DNA from 4 places in the Vibrio sp. V30_P3S12P165 genome. Region 4 is predicted to be linked to each of the others. Evidence: predicted binding sites of a transcription regulator. Region 4 holds the regulator's gene; each other region holds the start of a gene.

The links. Region 4 encodes CRP, which controls carbon source genes, mostly activating them, when cyclic AMP is high. Its sites were predicted from a motif close to TGTGANNNNNNTCACA; they were not measured.
Region 1: cdd (cytidine deaminase) is a predicted target of CRP. The motif match lies at 2,753-2,768, and genes of this name have one in related genera.
Region 2: recB (exodeoxyribonuclease V subunit beta) is a predicted target of CRP. The motif match lies at 3,706-3,721, and genes of this name have one in related genera.
Region 3: rppH (RNA pyrophosphohydrolase) is a predicted target of CRP. The motif match lies at 2,389-2,404, and genes of this name have one in related genera.

The regions. Positions count from the first base shown of each region.
Region 1 covers NZ_WXWH01000037.1:66,321-71,696, reverse strand. The annotation lists gene CAG57_RS08500 (ABC transporter substrate-binding protein) at 1-585, shown strand, start outside; gene CAG57_RS08495 (FecCD family ABC transporter permease) at 602-1,600, shown strand; gene cdd (cytidine deaminase) at 1,761-2,648, opposite strand; gene CAG57_RS08485 (LrgB family protein) at 3,004-3,699, opposite strand; gene CAG57_RS08480 (CidA/LrgA family protein) at 3,699-4,082, opposite strand; gene sbcB (exodeoxyribonuclease I) at 4,110-5,376, opposite strand, start outside.
Region 2 covers NZ_WXWH01000036.1:30,098-35,473, forward strand. The annotation lists gene CAG57_RS07455 (TDT family transporter) at 1-21, shown strand, start outside; gene recC (exodeoxyribonuclease V subunit gamma) at 111-3,569, shown strand; gene recB (exodeoxyribonuclease V subunit beta) at 3,825-5,376, shown strand, end outside.
Region 3 covers NZ_WXWH01000015.1:36,779-42,154, reverse strand. The annotation lists gene CAG57_RS03270 (NADP(H)-dependent aldo-keto reductase) at 62-1,096, opposite strand; gene mutH (DNA mismatch repair endonuclease MutH) at 1,270-1,944, opposite strand; gene rppH (RNA pyrophosphohydrolase) at 2,556-3,074, shown strand; gene ptsP (phosphoenolpyruvate--protein phosphotransferase) at 3,077-5,323, shown strand; gene CAG57_RS03250 (TSUP family transporter) at 5,333-5,376, shown strand, end outside.
Region 4 covers NZ_WXWH01000055.1:96,943-102,318, reverse strand. The annotation lists gene astD (succinylglutamate-semialdehyde dehydrogenase) at 1-1,326, shown strand, start outside; gene CAG57_RS11415 (DUF1338 domain-containing protein) at 1,362-2,159, shown strand; gene crp (cAMP-activated global transcriptional regulator CRP) at 2,221-2,853, opposite strand; gene CAG57_RS11405 (phosphoribulokinase) at 3,095-3,964, opposite strand; gene CAG57_RS11400 (YheU family protein) at 4,069-4,278, opposite strand; gene CAG57_RS11395 (hydrolase) at 4,384-5,349, opposite strand.

The DNA of each region.
Region 1 (5,376 bases), on a different contig from region 4:
GAAACATTAGCTCCTTATGGTATTGATACCCTAGTGCTAACGGAAAGCTGTGTTCATATTCATCCGCAGCAGAGGAAGAGTGCCAGTATGGACTTGCTATATGGAGATATTTTGAAACTCGGCGTTATCTTTGACCGTCAAGATAAGGCCAATGCGCTCGTTGACGGCTGGAAGCAACGTATTGCTGCATTGCCTAAGCCAGCGGTTAATAGCAAAGCACCAAAAGTCTTCTTATACGACTCAGGTCAAGACAAACCGTTTACTGCGGGAAGATATGCCATGCCCGATGCTATGATTCAAGCCGCAGGTGGCCTCAATGTTACGCATGATATGGAGGCTAATTGGGCGACAACTTCTTGGGAAAAGGTGGCGCAGGCCAATCCAGATATTATCATTTTACTTTACTATCAAGGGGTTAGTGATGCGGATGTACTACAAGCATTTCTTGAACAGCACCCACTGATGAAGTACACCAAAGCCGTTGAAAACAAACGATATATCAAGCTGCGATACGAGCAGTTAACGCCAGGGCCTGCGAATATCGCTGCGGTTGAGACAATGGCGCACGCCTTCTTTGCTCAATAAGTGGTTATAGCGAGTGATGAAAATAAACAGTTACTCACTAATGTGGTTGTTGGGAAGTGTGTTATTAGGCGTGACATTTTTATTGAGCTTGAGGTTCGGCTCAATAACCTTTTCTACGAGGCAGATTTGGCATGACATTCGCGCTATTGGCCCACAAGATATTTCAATGACGAGTCGAATTTTGCTTGATCTGCGTTTACCGCGAGCGCTACTTGCCATTGTTGCAGGTATTGGGCTCGCGATTGTAGGGGCATTACTGCAAACGGCTACACGCAATGATTTGGCGGATCCATTTCTATTTGGTTTATCCTCTGGCGCATCTGCTGGAGCGGTGTTTGTTATCATGCGATTGGGGGATGCTCTTGGGGTTTGGTCTTTGCCGATTGCCGCCTTTAGTGGGGGGCTAGTTTCTGCGGTCGCAGTGGTTATGCTGTTTTCGATGCAAAAAAAGCGCGGAAACGATAACTTAGTTTTATGTGGCCTTGCTATCTCTTTTTTATTTGGTGCTTTGACTAGCTTTCTTATTTATTCAGGCGATCAACGAGCCGCCAGTTCAATTCTATTTTGGACTATGGGTGGACTAGGCCTGGCTCGTTGGGATAATTTGCTTTTTCCTTTAATGGGCGTTGCTGTTGTTGTATTGCTATCAATCAAACGCTATAGAGCGCTCGATACCTTGCTTGTTGGTGATCAAACCATTTACTCACTTGGTATGAATGTACATCGTTTACGCAGTGAAATATTCATTTGTTGCGCATTTTGTACTGCTGCGATTGTTGCAATAACTGGTGTAGTTGGGTTTATCGGCTTAATGGTTCCACATTTGATCAGACCCTTTTCGGGGATGACGCACCGACGTTCTCTACCGCTTATCGCACTTTGGGGGGCGGTAATGATGAGTCTTGGTGATGTGCTTAGCCGAACATTATTAGCACCACAAGAATTGCCAGTTGGGATTATTACCGCTGCAGTCGGTGGTTTGTTTGTTTTATATTTAGTTTGGAAGAAAGGTTAGGGGTAAAGAAAGAGATAAGGTGCTAGGGCGGTGATCAAGATTCACATCGCCACGCATAGATGGCTGACTCATACGTGAGCCTTGTATCACGATCAAGAAGGATATAAGGCTCACGCAGTTTCGCTATGTTCAGCGGTATATGTTCAGCGGTAATAGCGCTTTAGAGCGATAAATACGCGAAAGGAATATCTGGGTTAATGGCTTCTAACGTTGCTTGGGTATCAGCCAAGTGGCTGATGGTGCCTTGTGACATCTCAATTAAAGCGGCAGCACAAATGTGTTCGAAAGCCTCTTTTGCCATGCGTAGTTGAATTAGTGCGACTTGCAAGGGGGGAAGGCTTGGATTAAATGCCGCATTTTCAGCATAAGCACCACTAAATTCTCGCCCTGACGTGGTGCGCAATGCTACACCACTTAAGTTATTTGTGTAGGGTGCGTGGCTGCGATTGAGAGCTTGTAAAGCGGTTTGCAGTAAAGGCTCATCAGTCTCAGTGAGTAACCCATGATCTACCTTTGACATCAGACCTGATTCAATGCCGAGATCTCGTGGGCCAAAAGATTCTGGTAAATAATACTGCAACGATTTTCCTTCACGTTCTGGAAGTTGAATAGTCAATGTTTGCGAAGTACTTAACTCATTCATAAATTGTCTGCAATGCCCACACGGACTGTAGTTGACCGTAATGTCGGTAATACCTAGCTCACCTTTCATCCAAGCATGGCTAATGGCGGCTTGTTCTGCATGAATGGTTTGGCCGAGCTGTACCCCAGACCATTCCATATTAGCTCCAAAATAAAGGCGACCACTGACTCCGCGTGCAATCGCACCAACATAAAACTGAGAAATAGGAACATAAGCATAGGCAGCAGCTACAGGCAGCAACGCAACCCTTAATTCAGCATCATTGAGCTGTGAAAGCGCAAGTAGCTGGTTAAATTGTTCGGCTGACAGCGTTGCATCGAACGCTTCACTAAGCACGATTGGTGAGAGATACGCGTTCACGGCAGCGGGCAGTTGTAACAATGCTTGTTCAATACGGCGATTCATAGTTTATCCTTATCCGTTTTTTGAACTTCATTCTAGTCAATTGACCGTTACTTACTGAGATCTACATCACTTATAATTATGTAATGATGTTTAATGTTTCATAATTAGAGTGATGTCACACATGGCGCAATCGCTCTCCTTGAACTGCGAGAGTTAACCATACCCAAACGACTCGATGCAGATAGGCGGCAAGTGAGTGATAAATTTGTTTGGAACAAATTTGAACAGCCGTAGGCTGGCTTTTGGTGAGAGCCACGGATGGCTCTCATCATCCCCATGAACATAGGCAAACGATGTGATTTGGGTGAACGAATGGTGATTGGGCTGAATGAAGGTAGCCAACACCGCTGCAGCTTCAAGTAGGAAGGGGATTCCCATAGATAAGCCACACACTAAATGCAAACAATGTTGGCGCAAGTATGGAGGTAATAATGCCACAAACAACGAGGGCGAGAGAGCTAAAGGCGGCATCTCGCGCATCTTTTTCCGCGCAGGAGGCTGTACCTAATGCATGAGAAACCGTGCCTGTGGTTAAACCTCTGGCTATAGGGTGAGTAATGTTAAGTAAGTTATAAATAGGGTAGGCGACGATAGCACCAAAAAGGCCGACCAGCAGTACAAGAATCGCTGCGATAGCGGGTTCACCTCCTAAGTTTTTCGCAACCTCCATGCCGATCGGTGTGGTGACCGATTTTCCCATTAAAGCTGCGACTAACGATGTGTCTGCTTGCATCGATAAGGCAATAAAGCTGGCGGTCAACATAGACATAATACTACCGACCCCGCAGGCCAACATGATAATACGCCAATTTGAACGAATTTGCGGGAGTTGTTCGTATAAGGGATAGGCTAAGGCAACCACGGCGGGTTGTAGCAGATCGCTGATCCAGTGGTTGTCGGCGTAATAGGTTTCAAAAGGAACCTGAAGGTAGATTAAACTGGGAATCAAAATAGCGATGCAGATTAATAGTGGGTTAGCTAAAGGGGTCTTACACTTTTGTGCTATCCAACGGGCAAAGAAAAAAACGATTAATGTGACAATTAACCACATTATTTCTCTCCTTTTTTAAGTGATCGGTCTAATACAAAACCAAGCGAAACCAATACAATCACGCTGCCTCCAATCGCACTTGCAAGGATCGGCCAAAGGTTATTGATTAAGACATCAAAGTGAACCATTAAACCAACGCTAATCGGAACAAAGAGTAAGATCATGTAGCGGATAAAAAGATGAGCACTGGGCCTTACCCAGTCGACCGGTACTAATCCACTGGCTAATAAGGCAAATAAAATGAGTAAGCCGATGATACTACCGGGAATGGCGATTCCCAACCAATGTTGTAACGTGATCCCAGCCCATAGGCAGAGAAAGATTAACCCCATAGAAACCAAATATTGAGCGGTTAATTTGAGGTAGTGATTGATAGTCTTCATGGTGAATTTCATTATTAATAAAGTGGGTTAGCAAGCGAGCGATTCTACATAGCGATACACGGATTTAAGAATGGCCATTTTTTTCTCATCACTTTGGTGCTCTTGCACTAAGTTTTCTAAATTAAGCATATAGTCTGGTAATCGTGTTTCAAAGTAATCGCGGCAGTGATCAGCCCAGCGGCGCTGCTCGGTGTCACTGAGTGTCCACGGATAATGGCGGGCGCGATAGCGAAAAAGTAGTGGAGCAATCCGTTGGTCGCTAAACTCAATGTCTAAGCTACCTAGTAATTCCGGGTGACTTGAGCGAATAATCTCCATGGCTGCTTTATCCGTGGGAGAAAAGAACCCATCATATAATTGGCTATCAACATCGGAATTAGCAGGGAATTCTCGTTCAATGGCAAAGAGGGAGACCAATTTTTCTCGAATGTCAGGATGTTGACGAAGTAAGCTGAGGTTCGCTAAGCATTGTTTTCGATCAATGCCAATCACCGCCGCATTATCCGCGGTTAAGGTTTTCGCTGGGGCCAAAATGGGACACTTATTGAGATGAACGAGTTTGATGGGAACCGGTAATTCATCGGCGGCTAATGCTTCTCGTTTTGTGTAAAGGCGTTGATGTAATTGCTCAGCGGTTAGCGTCAGAAGTGGTTCTGGATTTTTAGCTAAATCGACCACAATCACGGCGTTTTGGTTGGTTGGATGCCAGGCTATCGGAACCACCCAACTGGTGTATTGGCATTCTCGCCCCAACATGCCAGAAACATGCATTAAGGGGGTCATATTGACAATATCAACCAGATCAATCAGCTTACGCTTATGACGCATTGATAAAAAGTAATCAAATAGCTTAGGTTGTGCGGTTTTGATTTTTTTGGCAAGTTCAATGGTCGCTATCACATCACTCATCGCATCATGTGCATTCTCATGCTCAATGCCATTTTCTTTTGATAAATGTTCTAATTTAAAACTGGTAAACCCCTCTTCATTTTTTGGCCAGTTGATTCCTTCTGGACGTAACGCATGGCATGCCCGCATCACATCCAGTAAATCCCAGCGAGAGTTTCCGTTTTGCCAGCTCCAAGCATAAGGGTCAAAAAAGTTGCGATAACAAGTATAGCGCGTTACCTCATCATCAAAACGGATACTGTTATAACCGAGACTCGTGGTGTTAGGGGTGGCGAGTTCAGCGTAAATGCGAGCCATAAATTCAGGTTCGCTTATGCCTTCAGCCATCGCTTTTTGTGGTGTAATTCCGGTAATTAGCGCCGCTTCTGGGCCCGGTAAATAATCA
Region 2 (5,376 bases), on a different contig from region 4:
ACTGTGGTCAGTCAGGCCTAATTTTAATGGTTTAGGTCAGGAACATTATTCAGTTAAATGCACTTATGCTACTCTGCTCTTTACCAAGGGCTACGTAGTGTGAGTGCATTGTGTTTACGGTTTACCACTCTAATCATATCGAAACACTAAAAATTCTTTTAGTGCATCTGATCAAAAATGATCCGCTCAATCATCCTTTTCGTAAAGAACATATTTTGGTGCAAAGCACAGGGATGTCTCAATGGCTCAAAATGGCGTTAGCCAAAGAGATGGGGGTCGCGGCTAACATTGAATTTCCGCTTCCCGCCAGTTTTATTTGGCAGATGTTTACGACAATTATTCCCCATGTTCCAACGCGCAGTGTTTTTAACAAGCAAACCATGAGTTGGAAGTTAATGCGCTTATTGCCAGACTTACTTGATTTGCCAGCTTTTGCACCACTACGTCGTTATTTAACTGAGGATTCAGATCAAGCTAAACGTTATCAATTGGCTGAAAAAATTGCCGATATTTTTGACGGTTATCTGGTTTACCGTCCAGATTGGATCGCCGCTTGGGAGGCGGATCAAACTGTTGCAGAAATCGAAGGCGAGCATCCTTGGCAGCCTATCTTATGGAAAGCCTTGTACGATGACACCCTTGCTCAAGGTCAATCTCATTATCATCGAGCCAATCTTTACCAAACTTTTATTGATCAACTGCAAAGTGGTCACATTCCGCTCGAACAATTGCCGAAGCGGTTATTTATTTTTGGTATCTCTTCTTTACCTCCTCGTTATTTAGATGCTCTAAAGGCTATCGGTGAACATATTGATGTGCACTTGATGTTTACTAACCCTTGTCAGCATTATTGGGGAGAGATCCGAGATCACCACTATCTTTCTCGACTTGAAGCGCAACGACGAAAAAAAATAGCGCTGGCTGAGCAACAATTGATGGTGAGTGGTGAGGCATCCCCATTAAAAGGAAATATCAGTGACTATTTAAGTGATGATCTCCATACACAGCAAGCCATAGGGCACAGTTTGCTGGCATCTTTAGGAAAATTGGGAAGAGATAATCTGTTTTTACTAGAGCAGAGCCAGAATGAAGAGTTGGAACTTTTTATTGATATTCCGCGCGATAGCTTGTTGCATCATATTCAGGCGGATATTTTACACCTACAAGAGCATCATAATGATCAGTGGTTAGCCAGCAGTGAACATAAACCCGCGCTTGAACACGGTGATGATTCACTGACTCTGCATCTGTGTCATAGCCCGATGCGAGAGGTTGAAGTGTTGCACGATCAACTATTGGCAATGTTTGATCGTGATCCATCACTTAAGCCGCGAGATGTGATTGTAATGGTTGCGGATATTGATGCTTATAGCCCATACATACAAGCGGTGTTTGGCAATGCGCCGGGAGAGCGGTTTATTCCTTATTCAATTTCTGATCGTGCTAGTACTCAAGAAAGCCCGATTCTGCATGCTTTCATGCAGTGGGTATCTTTGCCCTTGTCCCGCTGTTTAGCTTCTGAGTTGTTAGAGCTATTAGAAACGCCTGCGGTATTGGCGCGCTTTGATATCAGTGAAGAAGAGTTTGCTATTGCTAAGCATTGGGTGGAAGAAAGCGGCATTCGCTGGGGGTTGAATGGTGAAACGGCGCAAGAGTTTGACTTACCCGCCACGGAACAAAATACGTGGCAGTTTGGTATTCAACGTATGTTACTCGGTTATGCGATGTCAAGCCGTGCGAGCATTGTTGATGTGGGTGAGATGCCGCTTGCCCCTTACAATGAAGTGCAAGGTATGAGTGCTGAATTAGCGGGTAAGTTAGCCCATTTTATCCAAACGGTCAGTGAGTATCGTTGGCGTTTAGCCCAAACTCAATCGATTACGGAGTGGCGCGAGACCCTTTCACAATTATTAGCGGATGGTTTTTGGGTCGACATTTCCGCTGAAATCGCTTTACAGTCGATCCATGAAACCTTAGCAGTGCTACAAGACACACTACAGGAGGCGGGTTATCAACAAGCCATTGCACCGGCCATCCTTCGTCAATATCTGCACAATCAATTATCAAGTATACGTGTTAGCCCTCGGTTTTTAGCCGGTCAAGTTAATTTTTGTACCCTAATGCCGATGCGTTCTATCCCTTTTAATGTAGTCTGTTTACTTGGTATGAATGACGGTGTTTATCCCCGTACCATGCCAGCAGAAGGGTTTGATTTGATGCGCCGACGGATCCGGCCGGGTGATCGTTCTCGACGTGATGATGATCGTTATCTGTTTTTAGAGGCAATTTTATCGGCACAACAGCGGCTTTATATCAGCTACGTTGGTCGCTCAATACAGGACAACAGTATCAAAGCACCTTCAGTTCTGGTGAGTGAACTATTGGAATATTGCCAGCAAAACTACTGTTTGCAGGGGGACGAAACCTTACCTAGCGATGAATCGGGTGAAAAGTTATTAACTCAATTGACGCTACAACATGCCATGGTTCCATTTAGTCCGCAGGCTTTTGAGGGGCAAATGAAAAGCTATGCCAAAGAGTGGTTACCCGCCGCATTGCGACAAGGCTCCGCGAGTTTAGCTTTTAACCAGCCAGTTGACGATTATCTGCTGGGAGTGAGTTATCCTCTTGAGTTAGATTGGGTTGAACTGCAACGTTTTTGGCGCTTACCCGTGCGCTATTTTTTTCAGCGCCGATTAAAAGTCACTTTTGAGGCTCCGCTCAATGTACTTAAAGATGAGGAGCCTTTCGCGTTAAATGGTTTGGCGAGTTATCAGTTACGCGATGAGTTATTGGCGACGTTACTTAATCAGCCACAGTCGTTGGCAAGGGAAGAAGTATTAAACGTGTTTGCCGCTCAGCAACGTGCGCAAGGACGTTTGCCAATCGGCGCTTTTGGTGCTTTAGAGCTAGAGACGAATCGTGTTCAAGCGGAAGCTTTATTCGATTGCATTCACACGTTATGTCAACAGCCACAGCCTGATGTTGAAATATCCATGACATTGCATCCATTCGGCGTGGATAAACCGATATGGTTAACGGGGTGGCTGACGCAAGTGTATCAATCGGGTTTGGTGCGCTATCGTAGCGGAGCGATTCGCGCACAAGATCTCCTCGCCGCTTGGCTTGATCACTTAGTTTTTGCTGCCATGGGCTATCAAGCTGTCACGCACCTGATTGGTTATGATCGTAAAGAGGGAGTCACTCACTATTGTTTCCCAATTTTGGCAGAGCCTACCGAGGCCCAAACGCGATTAACAGAATTAGTATCCTTCTATTATCAAGGGATGACCGCACCTTTACCTTACTTTCCTAAAACGGCTTTAGCGGCGGTGGAAGCCGGATTTAGCCGTGGGAAATTGGTTGAGGATGAACAAAAAGCGCTGAAAAAAATGGCAGATACTTTTAACGAGAGTTACTCCTCACCAGGTGAAGGAAGTAATGATTACATTGCTCGAATTTGGCCTGAATGGAATGATGAACTGGCCAAACAGGTGCGCTTATTGGCCAGCTTGGTGATTCAACCAGCAAGGTTATCGTGGCAAGATAGCGCGGATCAAAAAGAGTAAGGTGGCCGCCAGTAAATCATTATTAGTGTAGGGCGTTTGCTGTACGGCCACAGGTCAGAGGGACCAGAATGGTTGAGAAGTTGTTAGCTGTACTCCATTAATGCGGCGCAGTGTAATCGGTTGCTATGCACTGCACCGTGAGTCAGCTCTCATATCTTTCGGTACTCAGGCGTTTCAGCTTGATCAGATAGAAGAATTCAATCCAGATCACATTCGTATTCATAGATATCTCAAAGCAGAGTAGCAGAGTAAATGATGAGTAATATCGACACTATTGTCCCGCTCCCGTTAGATACTTTAACGTTTCCTTTGCATGGAGCAAGGTTAATTGAAGCTTCGGCGGGTACAGGAAAAACCTTTACCATTGCCGGGTTATATTTGCGACTACTTTTAGGACACGGCACTCTGCAGACTCGGCACAACCAAGCGTTGACCGTAGACCAGATTTTAGTGGTGACCTTTACCGAAGCGGCGACCGCTGAGTTAAGAGATCGAATTCGTCGTCGTATTCATGAGGCTCGTATCGCTTTTAGCCGTGGTAGTAGTCATGATCCGGTCGTTAAACCGTTACTTGAACAGATCACCGATCATGCTTTTGCTGCTCAGCTTCTATTGAATGCTGAGCGACAGATGGATCAAGCGGCGATCTATACCATCCATGGTTTTTGTCAGCGTATGTTGACCCAGAATGCGTTTGAATCAGGAATGCGTTTTGATCATGAATTTATTACCGATGAAAGCCAATTAAAAGCGCAAGTCGTGGCCGACTACTGGCGGCGACAATTTTACCCACTTCCGATTAACCTTGCTGGAGAAATTCGCCGTTTATGGCCTTCACCTCAAGCCTTACTAGATAGCATTGGCCGATATTTAAGTGGTGAAGCCCTTTGTTTTATTCCCCCCATGATGAGTGACGATCTTGCCGCATTACATCAGAGTCAGTTGGCAAAAATAGAAGCGGTGAAACAGCAATGGCGAGCCGTTGAACAAGACATTGAGACGATCATTAGCCATTCAGATGTGAATAAACGGAGCTATACAAAAAAATCGTTACCGGAATGGATTAAGCGCGTTTCCTCTTGGGCGGCTAGTGCGACAATCACTTATGATATTCCCGATGTATTGAGTCGTTTTTCTCAATCGGTTCTTATTGAAAAAACGCCGAAAGGAAATGCACCTCATCATCCATTATTTGTCACTATTGACTCTTTTCTTGCTCAACCGGTCGGTTTACAGGGGCCTTTGATGGCTCATGCCATAACGGTTTGTCGACAGTTATTATCTAACGCAAAATCGAGCCAGCAATGGCTCTCTTTTGATGATTTATTGAGCCAATTATCAGCTTCCCTTGCGCAAGATGAACAAGGAATATTAGCAGAGCGAATTCGTCAGTTGTATCCGGTGGCGATGATTGATGAGTTCCAAGACACTGATCCATTGCAGTACCATATTTTTAGCCACGTCTATTTGGCGCATCCGACCTGCGGCTGGTTTATGATTGGTGATCCTAAACAGGCGATTTATGCCTTTCGTGGTGCTGATATTTTTACCTATATTACCGCAAGAAATCAGGTTACAGCTCATTACACATTAGGTACTAACTGGCGTTCTAGTGCGCAGATGGTGGCAGCGGTGAACCAGTTATTTACTCAGCCAGATAGCCCTTTTATTTATGATAAAGACATTCCCTTTTACCCGGTACAGGCTAGCCCGAAAGCGTCGCAAAAGCAGTGGTTTTTAGCAGGGCAAGTTCAGCCAGCATTAACATATTGGTATCAGCAGGCTGATGCACCGGTGAGTAAAGGAG
Region 3 (5,376 bases), on a different contig from region 4:
AACAGAGGTTCTAACCGCAGATCAGCAGAGCGAATCGCTAAATTCACTCTGCGGGATATTGTTATGGGCAAGGGTTTGAATACAGTGTCGCGATTTTAGTTATTTCGGAGAGTAATTCATCACCCAATGTGATCTCTACGCTATCAATATTACTTTCTAGCTGAGATAACTGAGTGGCTCCAATAATATTACTCGCGACGAACGGCTGTTGGTTGACGAAAGCTAGTGCCATTTGTGCGGGATTTAAGCCAAATTCCTGAGCGAGATTGACATAAGCTTGAGTCGCTTCGATACCTTGTGGAGTGAAGTAACGCTGAAAACGTTCAAATAAAGTACATCGCGCCCCGCGTGGGCGAGCATTATGCAAATATTTACCGCTTAACACGCCAAATGCCATAGGGGAATAAGCAAGCAACTTAACACCTTCAAAATGACTAATTTCGGAAAGACCAATTTCAAAGCTACGATTAAGTAGGTTATAGGGGTTTTGAATCGAAACCATTCTAGGGAGTTCATGTTTTTCAGCTAAACGCAGATAAGTCATTAACCCCCAAGGCGTTTCATTTGAAACGCCAATATAACGAACTTTTCCCAGACGAATGAGATGATTTAGCGCTTCTAATGTCTCAAGTAACGTAACTTCTTCTTGTGTATCTGGGTATGAGTAGTTCAGTTGACCAAAATTATTTGTTTGCCGTTGTGGCCAGTGTAATTGATAAAGATCGATATAATCGGTTTTTAGACGCCGTAAACTCTCATCAATGGCTTGATGAATATTTCGGTGATCGAGAGCCATTTTATCGCGGATGTAGTCAACATTACGAGGGCCAGCAATTTTGGTCGCGAGGACGATTTTTTCTCGTTTACCCGATTTTTCTATCCAGTTACCAATATATTGCTCAGTTTTACCCTGGGTTTTAGCATTGGGTGGTACTGGATACATTTCAGCGGTATCAATAAAGTTGACTCCACGTTCCAGTGCGTAATCAAGCTGTTGAAAAGCATCGGCTTGACTGTTTTGTTCACCGAATGTCATGGTACCTAAGCCAATTTTACTGATTTCTAAGGTGGAATGTGGCAGTTTGGTATATTGCATAGTACTTCCTTGTTGCGATGAAAAAGCCTATCGCTTTCGTACAACGTCAGTGATTTGCTACAAGAATGTTACTATAAGCGAACCTCACTTCTAGTGAAAATAAATTTTAGCGAGATCTTGTGGTTGGTCACCTGATGCAAGAGCTGAAAAAACTTGAATTAACCAGATAAAGGCTAACAGGGGAGAGCATAATAATGCGCTAGTAATTTCGCTGTGAACTGAGTTCGTAAATAAAACCCTCGTGGTAGGGTTCGAATGGGACGGCCATTGACACCATAAGCTTCTGTTTTGACACGCCCGTGAGCGGCTTTCGGACGCAGCTGTAAGACTTGTCCATGCTTGGCTGTAATTTGTGATATTTGCCCAAGCACGATCAATTCCATTAATTCTTCCCAATCTGCTTTTAACAGCGCTTCTTCCTCTGCCGAAGGGCTCCAGATTAAGGGCGATCCAACACGTCGTTCAGGCAAAGGAATTTCTCGTTCTCCTTGTACCGGCATCCATAAAACGCGTGATAATTTATGTCGCACATGGCTATTTTCCCACGTTAATCCTTGGATACCTGTTAGTGGTGCAACGCAGACAAACGTGGTTTCTAAGGGCTTTCCTGTATAACTAATCGGAATACTTTTTAGCTCAATACCTAATTTAGCAAAGTCTTGTTGAGGCTTACTGCCCGCGCTTGCCCCTAAATGCCATTCTAATAACTGACCGACCCAACCCTTATCTTTTTTAAGATCAAGTGGAACTTCCATCATTGCTTGTTGAGCTAATTCAGCAAATGTCAGCCCCGCGATGTGTTGCGCTCTATCGAGTAGTTCTTGTTCACTCTTAGGTTCAGGTTTCATGGGATTCTTGACAACTAAAAATATCGATTATAACAAAAACGATCCTAAAAAGGATCGTATTGATGATTTATTCAAAGCAAAGAAAAGCGTTGTGCTTGGGTTATCCACAGGATAATCAAGGGAATAAATGATTGGACTAGTGTGGATAGATATACAGGGCTTTAGAAGGCCTCTTTTCAATAATCTTTTCCATTTTATGCGTTGTTACAGCGTGTCTGTGTGGATAACCGTAGGGTTGGTTGATCTTTGAACATTTGTGTTTTTTTTATGATCTTGGCAAATCATTAACGTGTGTATCGTGGGTGGTTTAATTTAACTGTTTGATATTAAATTAATTAGTTTTTTATTTTCTCAACTTTTTATGGATGTAAAAATGGAAAAAAAAGCGATTTTATTTTGTTCACTTATTTCTGCACATGGTTATTCACAGAAAACGTGAATAAATGTGCTCAAAGTCTCATTCTTTTGTTGATAACTATTTGGAAGGATAAAAAGAGTACCCTTTAGTCTTCCTTAGTCATAAATATCGCATGAATCACACGAGTTCGTTTGCTCCTGTTGGGGATATGTGGAAAAATCAGCATCATTAAGATTTTACTAGAGGTTTGCCAGTGATAGATGGCGATGGTTACCGGCTCAATGTAGGTATTGTGATATGTAACAACCATGGTCAGGTATTCTGGGCGAAACGATATGGACAGCACTCATGGCAATTCCCACAGGGAGGCATTGATGAGGGTGAGTCTCCCGAACAAGCGATGTTTCGGGAGCTTTACGAAGAGGTTGGGTTAACCAAAAAAGATGTCAAAATCATTGCGACCAGCCGTCATTGGTTAAGATATAAACTACCAAAACGCTTGGTACGATGGGACTCTCAACCTGTCTGTATTGGACAAAAACAGAAATGGTTCTTACTGCGTATTGAATGTGATGAGTCAAAAATTAACATGCAACGTGGAAGTACCCCTGAATTTGATGGTTGGCGCTGGGTTAGTTATTGGTACCCAGTTCGGCAAGTCGTGTCTTTTAAGCGTGATGTTTATCGACGCGCGATGAAAGAGTTTGCCTCCTTAGCGATGCCTTTTAAAGAGCGGAAAATAAAAGGCAGGCGCAAAAACCGAAGAGGATAAGTATGCTTTCTCAGCTAAGGGACATAGTTGAACAAGTGTCAAAAGTTGAAGACGTTTATCAAGCGTTGGATATTTTTGTCAAACAAACATGCAGTGCCATGGCGACTGAATGTTGTACCGTCTACTTAGTTAATGAAGAAATGGGACGCCTAGAGCTGATGGCGACCCAAGGCTTGAAGTTTAAAGGCGATAAAATTCATATCGGTTTTGACGAAGGATTGGTGGGATTAGTGAAGCGAACAGCTGAGCCGATTAACCTTGCCAAAGCTTCTCAGCATCCCAACTTCAAATATTTTGAGCAATTAGGAGAAGAGGTTTACCATTCCTTCCTTGGCACTCCGATTATCTATCGTAAGCAAGTGCTCGGGGTGCTGGTGGTTCAGCAAAAATCTCCCCGTTTATTTAGTGAGATGGAAGTCTCTTTTTTAGTCACGTTAGCAGCTCAGTTAGCGGTAATTGTTGCTTATGCTCAAACACAAGGGCATTGGCGACTGGCTAAGAAGCAGCAGGCCATCAGCGGTATTCCTGCGTCAACAGGAGTGGCGATTGGCGAGTTATGGTGGGATGATTCTCAACCACAGTTAGTGGATGTTTGCCCTGCATCAACACTTGATGTAGAAAAAGAACAAGCTTGGCTTACTCGAGCGATGGAAAGTGCACTGAGTGATTTTCGTAAATTAAGAAAAAAACTTGATAACGATATCAATAAAGAAGCATTAGCCATCTTTGATCTCTTTACTCATTTACTCAATGATCCCATGCTGGGCAATGATTTAAAAGCACAGATCCAAAAAGGAGACCGAGCAGATTGGGCTCTACGTCAGGTCGTTGAAAGTTACTCTAATCGGTTTGCTCGTATGTCGGATGCGTATTTGCGTGAGCGAGCACAAGATATTCGAGAGCTTGGCCAGCGTCTACTCTATTTTCTCTATAATACTGAGCATGAGCAGCAGCAGCTCGAGAAACCGATTATTTTGGTTGTTCGTGAGCTTACCGCTTCTATTTTGGCCACATTACCAAAAGATAAATTATTAGCGGTTGTCTCGTTGGAGGGAGCGGCCAATTCACACGCTGCGATTTTATCCCGTGCACTTGGTATACCTGCCATTATGGGGGTTTCGCTAAACCTAAAGCAGATCAATGGTAAAAGAGGTATTGTTGATGGGTACAGCGGTAAACTGTTTATTTCACCAGGAAAGCAGATTGTAGCCGAGTATCGGGCGTTAGCATATGAAGAACTGCAACTATCAAAAATGGTCAATGAGGCGATTTTTGAACCAGCCTTTACCCAAGATGGAACACGTATTGAGCTGTTATTGAATGCAGGGTTAAGTGCCGATACTAACATTGCTATTAATCAAGGCATTGATGGCATTGGGCTATATCGGACCGAAATCTCATTTTTACTGCAGCATCGCTTTCCATCTGAAGAAGAACAGATTTTACAATATCGAGCAGTACTGGATGCTTATCCTGATCGCCCTGTGGTGATGAGAACTTTAGACGTTGGAGGTGATAAACCTCTGCCTTATTTACCAATCGAAGAAGACAATCCGTTTCTTGGTTGGCGAGGTATTCGTTTTACTCTTGATCATCCTGATATTTTTCTTATTCAACTGCGTGCGATGATGCGGGCGAATAGTGAGCATCATAATCTTAGGATCTTATTGCCTATGGTTTCTGGCGCAAAAGAACTTGATGATACTCATGCGTTAATCCAGCAAGCTTACCAAGAAGCGGTCAAGTTGGATGCCAGTATTGTGATGCCTAAAATAGGAATAATGCTCGAAGTTCCATCAATGCTCTACTTGCTACCGATGATAGCCAATAAAATTGATTTTGTATCTGTTGGTACCAATGACTTAACGCAATATTTATTAGCCGTTGATCGGAACAATGCTCACGTTGCTGATGTCTATGACTCGATGCATCCAGCCGTGATCATGGCTTTAAAACAGATCCAACAGACTTGTCTGCAATATTCGATTCCGGTTTGTGTATGTGGTGAGTTAGCGGGCGACCCTATCGGTGCGTTGTTATTGATCGGTCTTGGTTACACAACGTTAAGCATGAATGCTTCTAATGTTGCTAAGGTGAAGTATTTAGTTCGCCACTCAGCGCGTAGCGACTTGCAGTTATTAGCCCAGAAAGCCTTAATGCAATCCTATGGGCATGACATTTACAATATGATGCAGGTTCATTTTGAAAGTTTGGGTTTTGCCGGCTTTATTCGTGCGGGAAAGAAATAGGAATATAATGTGGGAATCGAATTAATTGCTCTACTGGTCATACTCGGCGTTAT
Region 4 (5,376 bases):
CGTTCGGCCTTTATTCGTTGGAAAAATTGTCCCTATCATGAGCGAGAGCAAATCCTGCTCCGCTTTGCTGATCTTGTTCAAGCCAATAGTGAAAATATCGCAGAAATCATCGCTAAAGAGACCGGAAAACCGTTATGGGAAGCACGCACTGAAGCTGCAGCGATGGCGGGAAAAATTGCCATTTCCATTCGGGCTTATCAAGATCGCACAGGGGAACAACACCGTGCAACTGCGGGAAGTCAACTAGTGTTACGTCATCGCCCGCTGGGAGTCATGGCGGTATTTGGCCCTTATAACTTTCCTGTTCATCTACCGAATGGACATATTGTTCCGGCTTTATTGGCGGGTAATACGGTCGTATTTAAACCTTCAGAACAAACACCTTGGTGTGGCGAATTAGCGGCCAAGCTTTGGCAACAAGCGGGATTACCCGATGGTGTGCTGAACCTTGTGCAAGGTGGTAAAGAGACGGGCATTGCGCTAGCAAGTTCTGCGAATATTGATGGATTACTGTTCACGGGGAGCGCCAATACTGGCCATCTCTTACACCGTCAGTTTGCTGGTCAACCTGAGAAAATGTTGGCATTAGAAATGGGTGGTAACAACCCGTTGGTGGTGTCGAAGCAGTATGGTGAGATTGATGCCACCGTTTATACTATTATTCAATCTGCCTTTATTAGTGCAGGGCAGCGTTGTACTTGTGCTCGTCGCTTGTATCTTCCTGCTGATGAATCTGACGATCGACTGCTAGCGAAGTTGGTTAGTACTGCGGCCAATTTAATCATTGATGAACCGTTTGCCGAGCCTGCTCCTTTTATGGGGCCGTTAATCTCGGTTGCCGCAGCACGGGCAATGATTCAAGCACAGAAACATTTATGTTCGCTCGGAGCTAAGCCATTGTTGGCGGCTCAGTTGACTCATTTTGCGTTTGTTACTCCCGCCATTCTTGATGTGACGGAAATCGATAATTTACCCGATGAAGAATATTTTGGCCCATTGCTGCAAGTGGTCCGTTATCAGACGTTCGAGCAAGCTGTCGCATTTGCGAATCAGACTCGTTTTGGGTTGTCTGCGGGGCTGATTTCTACCGACGATACAGAGTGGCGCTATTTTATCGATCATATTCGTGCCGGAATTGTCAACCGTAACCGCCCATTGACCGGAGCCAGTGGTGATGCGCCTTTTGGTGGCCCCGGTGCTTCTGGAAACTTACGTCCTAGTGCGTATTATGCGGCAGATTATTGCGCTTATCCTATGGCTTCGATGGAAGGGGAAAGCACACAATTGCCCACGACTTTAGCGCCTGGGATCGAGCTTATCCTATAAACGAGTAAATGGTTGGGTAAAAATAAGGAGACGCTATGACTGTTGATGAATTATTCCAAGCCTTATGGGCTGATTACACCACACGACTTTGTCCTTCTGCGCAGCAAGTGCATCAGTTACTACAAGAAGGTTTTCCGCTAATCAATGACCATATTGCTTTACGAACCTTTAATATCGCACCGCTGGGCATGAATACTTTAGCTCAGCCTTTTCTAGCCTTAGGTTATCAAGCGTGTGGTGATTATTTGTTTGAGAGCAAAAAGTTAGTCGCTAAGCATTACGAGCACTCAGATCCTAAGCAGCCGAAAGTGTTTATTAGTGAATTAAAAGTTGAAGCGTGTTCAGCTGAGTTACAAGCGATAGTCGCTAAGTTAGTGGCTCAAGTGGATACGTCTCGTTTTGATCATGTCGACTTTCTTTACGCAGGCCGTCTATGGGATCTCTCGTTTGCTGATTATCAAATCTTAGCCAAAGAGAGCGAATATGCGGCATGGTTAGCGGCTCATGGCTATGGGGCAAATCACTTTACGGTCAGTGTGAATCAGCTCAAGGCATTCAATCAGGTTAAAGCGGTCAATGACCATTTACGTCAGGCAGGCTTCACCATTAACGAACATGGCGGTGAAGTGAAAGGAACCCCAGAAGTATTACTAGAACAGTCCTCGACCATGGCCGATAAGGTGCCAGTATCGTTTCACGAAGGTGTTGAAGTGATTCCTGGTGGTTTTTATGAATTTGCTAAACGTTATCCAATGGTAAATGGACAACTCTATCAAGGCTTTGTTGCCGCTTCTGCCGATAAAATTTTTGAGAGCACAGATAGAAAGTCGTGACCAAATAAAAAGCTACTTTAAAATGAATAAAGTAGCTTTGTGCATCTGTTATTTAATATCGCTAGCGGGTACCGTAAACGACAATGGTTTTGCCGTGTGCTGAAATTAAGTTTTGCTCTTCCAGCATTTTTAAAATACGACCCACAGTTTCACGTGAACAACCGACGATTTGGCCAATTTCCTGACGAGTGATTTTGATTTGCATCCCATCAGGATGAGTCATTGCATCAGGTTGTTTTGCTAGGTTGAGAAGCGTTTGCGCAATACGACCAGTCACGTCTAAGAAGGCAAGGTCGCCAACTTTTTGGCTGGTGACTTGCAGACGACGGGCCATTTGGCCTGACAAACGCATCAGAATATCAGGGTTAACTTGAATCAATTGGCGGAATTTTTTAAATGAGATCTCTGCCACTTCACAAGGCGATTTAGCTCGAACCCAAGCGGTACGTTCTTGATCTTCTTCGAACAAACCAAGCTCGCCGATGAAATCACCTTGGTTAAGGTAAGAAAGAATCATCTCTTTACCTTCTTCATCTTTAATCAGTACCGCAACAGACCCTTTGACAATGTAGTACAAAGTTTCTGCCTTTTCGCCCGCATGAATCAGCGTGCTTTTAGAAGGGTACTTATGAATATGACAATGTGAAAGAAACCACTCTAGTGTTGGGTCGGTTTGAGGTTTACCTAGAACCATAATATCTCACTTCCTCTGCAGGGTATGCTCGCTGCTGTCCATATATTTTAGCGAAGCCTTAATGGGTTAACTAGAATAAGAGGACTTCCTAATTGCTGCAAGCTATCTTGTGTTCGGTATGGAATAGTATCCTTTTTCTCAGGCGATTTCTTGATTTTAATCGTATCAAAGTACGGATAATCTAAGCAAAAGTGTGCACATGATCACGGTATGAAAAGTAATCGTCATTAGCACGGAATGATTAACCAATTTTGCCCGATTCAATCAACTGTTGCAGTAGTGGTCGAACGATTAACTCCATGGTAAAGCTCATTTTTCCACCGGGGACAACGATGGTGTTGTGGCGAGACATAAATGAACCGTCTATCATCGCTAATAGATAAGGATAATCGACATTCTTGATCCCTCGCAGTCGAATCACCACAAAACTTTCATCTAAGCTAGGAATGCCTTTGGCGTTCAGTGGATTAGAAGTGTCAACCGTTGGAACACGTTGAAAGTTAATGTGCGTGCGAGAAAATTGTGGCGTGATGTAATTAAGGTAATCATCCATTGAGCGAACGATGGAGTCCATGACCGCTTCTCGCGAATGACCTCTATCACGGGTATCTCGAACGTATTTTTGAATCCATTCTAAATTGACAATCGGTACCATGCCTATCAAAAAGTCAACATGCTGCGCAACATTGATTTCGCCATCGACAACTCCGCCATGAAGTCCTTCATAAAACAATACATCAGTATCTTCAGGCAGCTGTTGCCACGGGGTAAAGGTACCGGGCATTTGATTATAGGGAACGGCTTCATCAAACGTATGCAGGTAACGGCGAATTTGACCCGTACCTGATTTACCATATTCCCGAAAAAATTCTTGTAGCGCGGGAAAATCATTCGCTTGTGGGCCAAAATAACTGATGTGGCGACCTTGTTCACGCGCTTTTCGAATTTCAATATCCATTTCTGGGCGGGTAAAACGATGAAAACTGTCTCCTTCGACCCAAGCGGGTTTAATGTTCATCATATTGAACATTTTCCGAAATGCTTCTGATGTCGTGGTGGTTCCTGCGCCTGAAGAGCCAGTGACGGCAATAATAGGGTATTTTGCTGACATGACAAACCTTGTCTATAAATCCTCAACAGGTCACAGCGACCGTGTTGTTAGTTTTCACTATATCATGGAAAATTCGCCGCAGAAAATGGCAGATTCACACTCAATTAGCGAATTTTACTTTTGATATCGATCGTTTCATGTAATTCTGAATAGACGATCACCGCTTCTCCTGTTTCCAGTTGGTGCTTTACTTGCTCGATTTTATCTTGCAAGCTCACCTCTGTTTCACCGTAGTCTGTCCCTTCTCTTAATACAAATTCTCGGATTAAATTCTCTAAGGTTTCATTGGCGATCTGTTGCCAAGGTACGATCATAAATACCTCAATTTATTTTATGTTCGAAGATCAATCGGTGAGCCACCGTTTTAGAATGATAAAAGTGATAAACAGCGAGCTTTGTGGTCAGGCGAATGAAAAGGCTTACAGCCCTGCGTAGTAGTCGGGGAGGGCTTTTTCTAACCAAAGCTCCGGTTGTGTGAGGGTGCCGGAGATAAATCCGACATGGCCACCATTGGTAAATAGTCGATAATCTATATTGTCGGGCAGCGAAAATTTAGGAATGACGGCATCGGTCATAAATGGGTCATCTTTGGCATGGATGATCTGGGTTGGGGTGCGGATTTCTTTCAATCGCTGCATACCAGAACAGCGTTGATAGTAATCATGCGCATTTTTAAAACCATGCAGTGGGGCGGTAATGAGCTGATCAAAGTCATACAGTTTTGTGATTCGTTGAATACCGTTTTCTGAAAGTCCGAGTGTGTCTTGGAGTAAGCGATGCTTTTTCAACGCGTTGCGTTTTAATGATGAGAGCAAATAACGACAATAGAGTTTGGAAAAACCTTGTTCAATACGTTGTGAGCAAGCGGCTAAGTCCAAAGGAGCTGAAATGGCCGTGGCAGCGGTAACAATGGGATCCGTTTGATAATCCGCAAGGTAATTGATCAACATATTACCGCCTAAGGATACTCCGGTAGCGATAATCGGTTGTTGGGGAAATTGTTGGCGTAAATATTCAAGTACCCAGCGGGCATCTGCAGTTTCTCCAGAATGATAAGCACGAGCTAAGTGATTCGGTTTACCACTACAGCCGCGAAAATGCATCATGACCGAAAGCCAGCCCTGTTTGGCAAAGGCATCCATTAATCCATTGGCATAAGGGCTATAAAAAGAGCCTTCCAAACCGTGGAATAGAATAAAAATAGGTTTGCTTTGCGCCTTTTTTGTGCCCGGCGCTTCACTCCAAGCGAGATCGAGAAAATCACCATCGGGGGTATCGAGCGTTTGCCACGTGGGTTCAAACCGTGCCTTTTTGCGAATGAAACGGGGGAGCAGTGTTTGTAAGTGTGGGTTTTGTAAACCGCTGGCGGCAACGAATGGATGCATTATTTGACCCTAACTCATAATTTATCG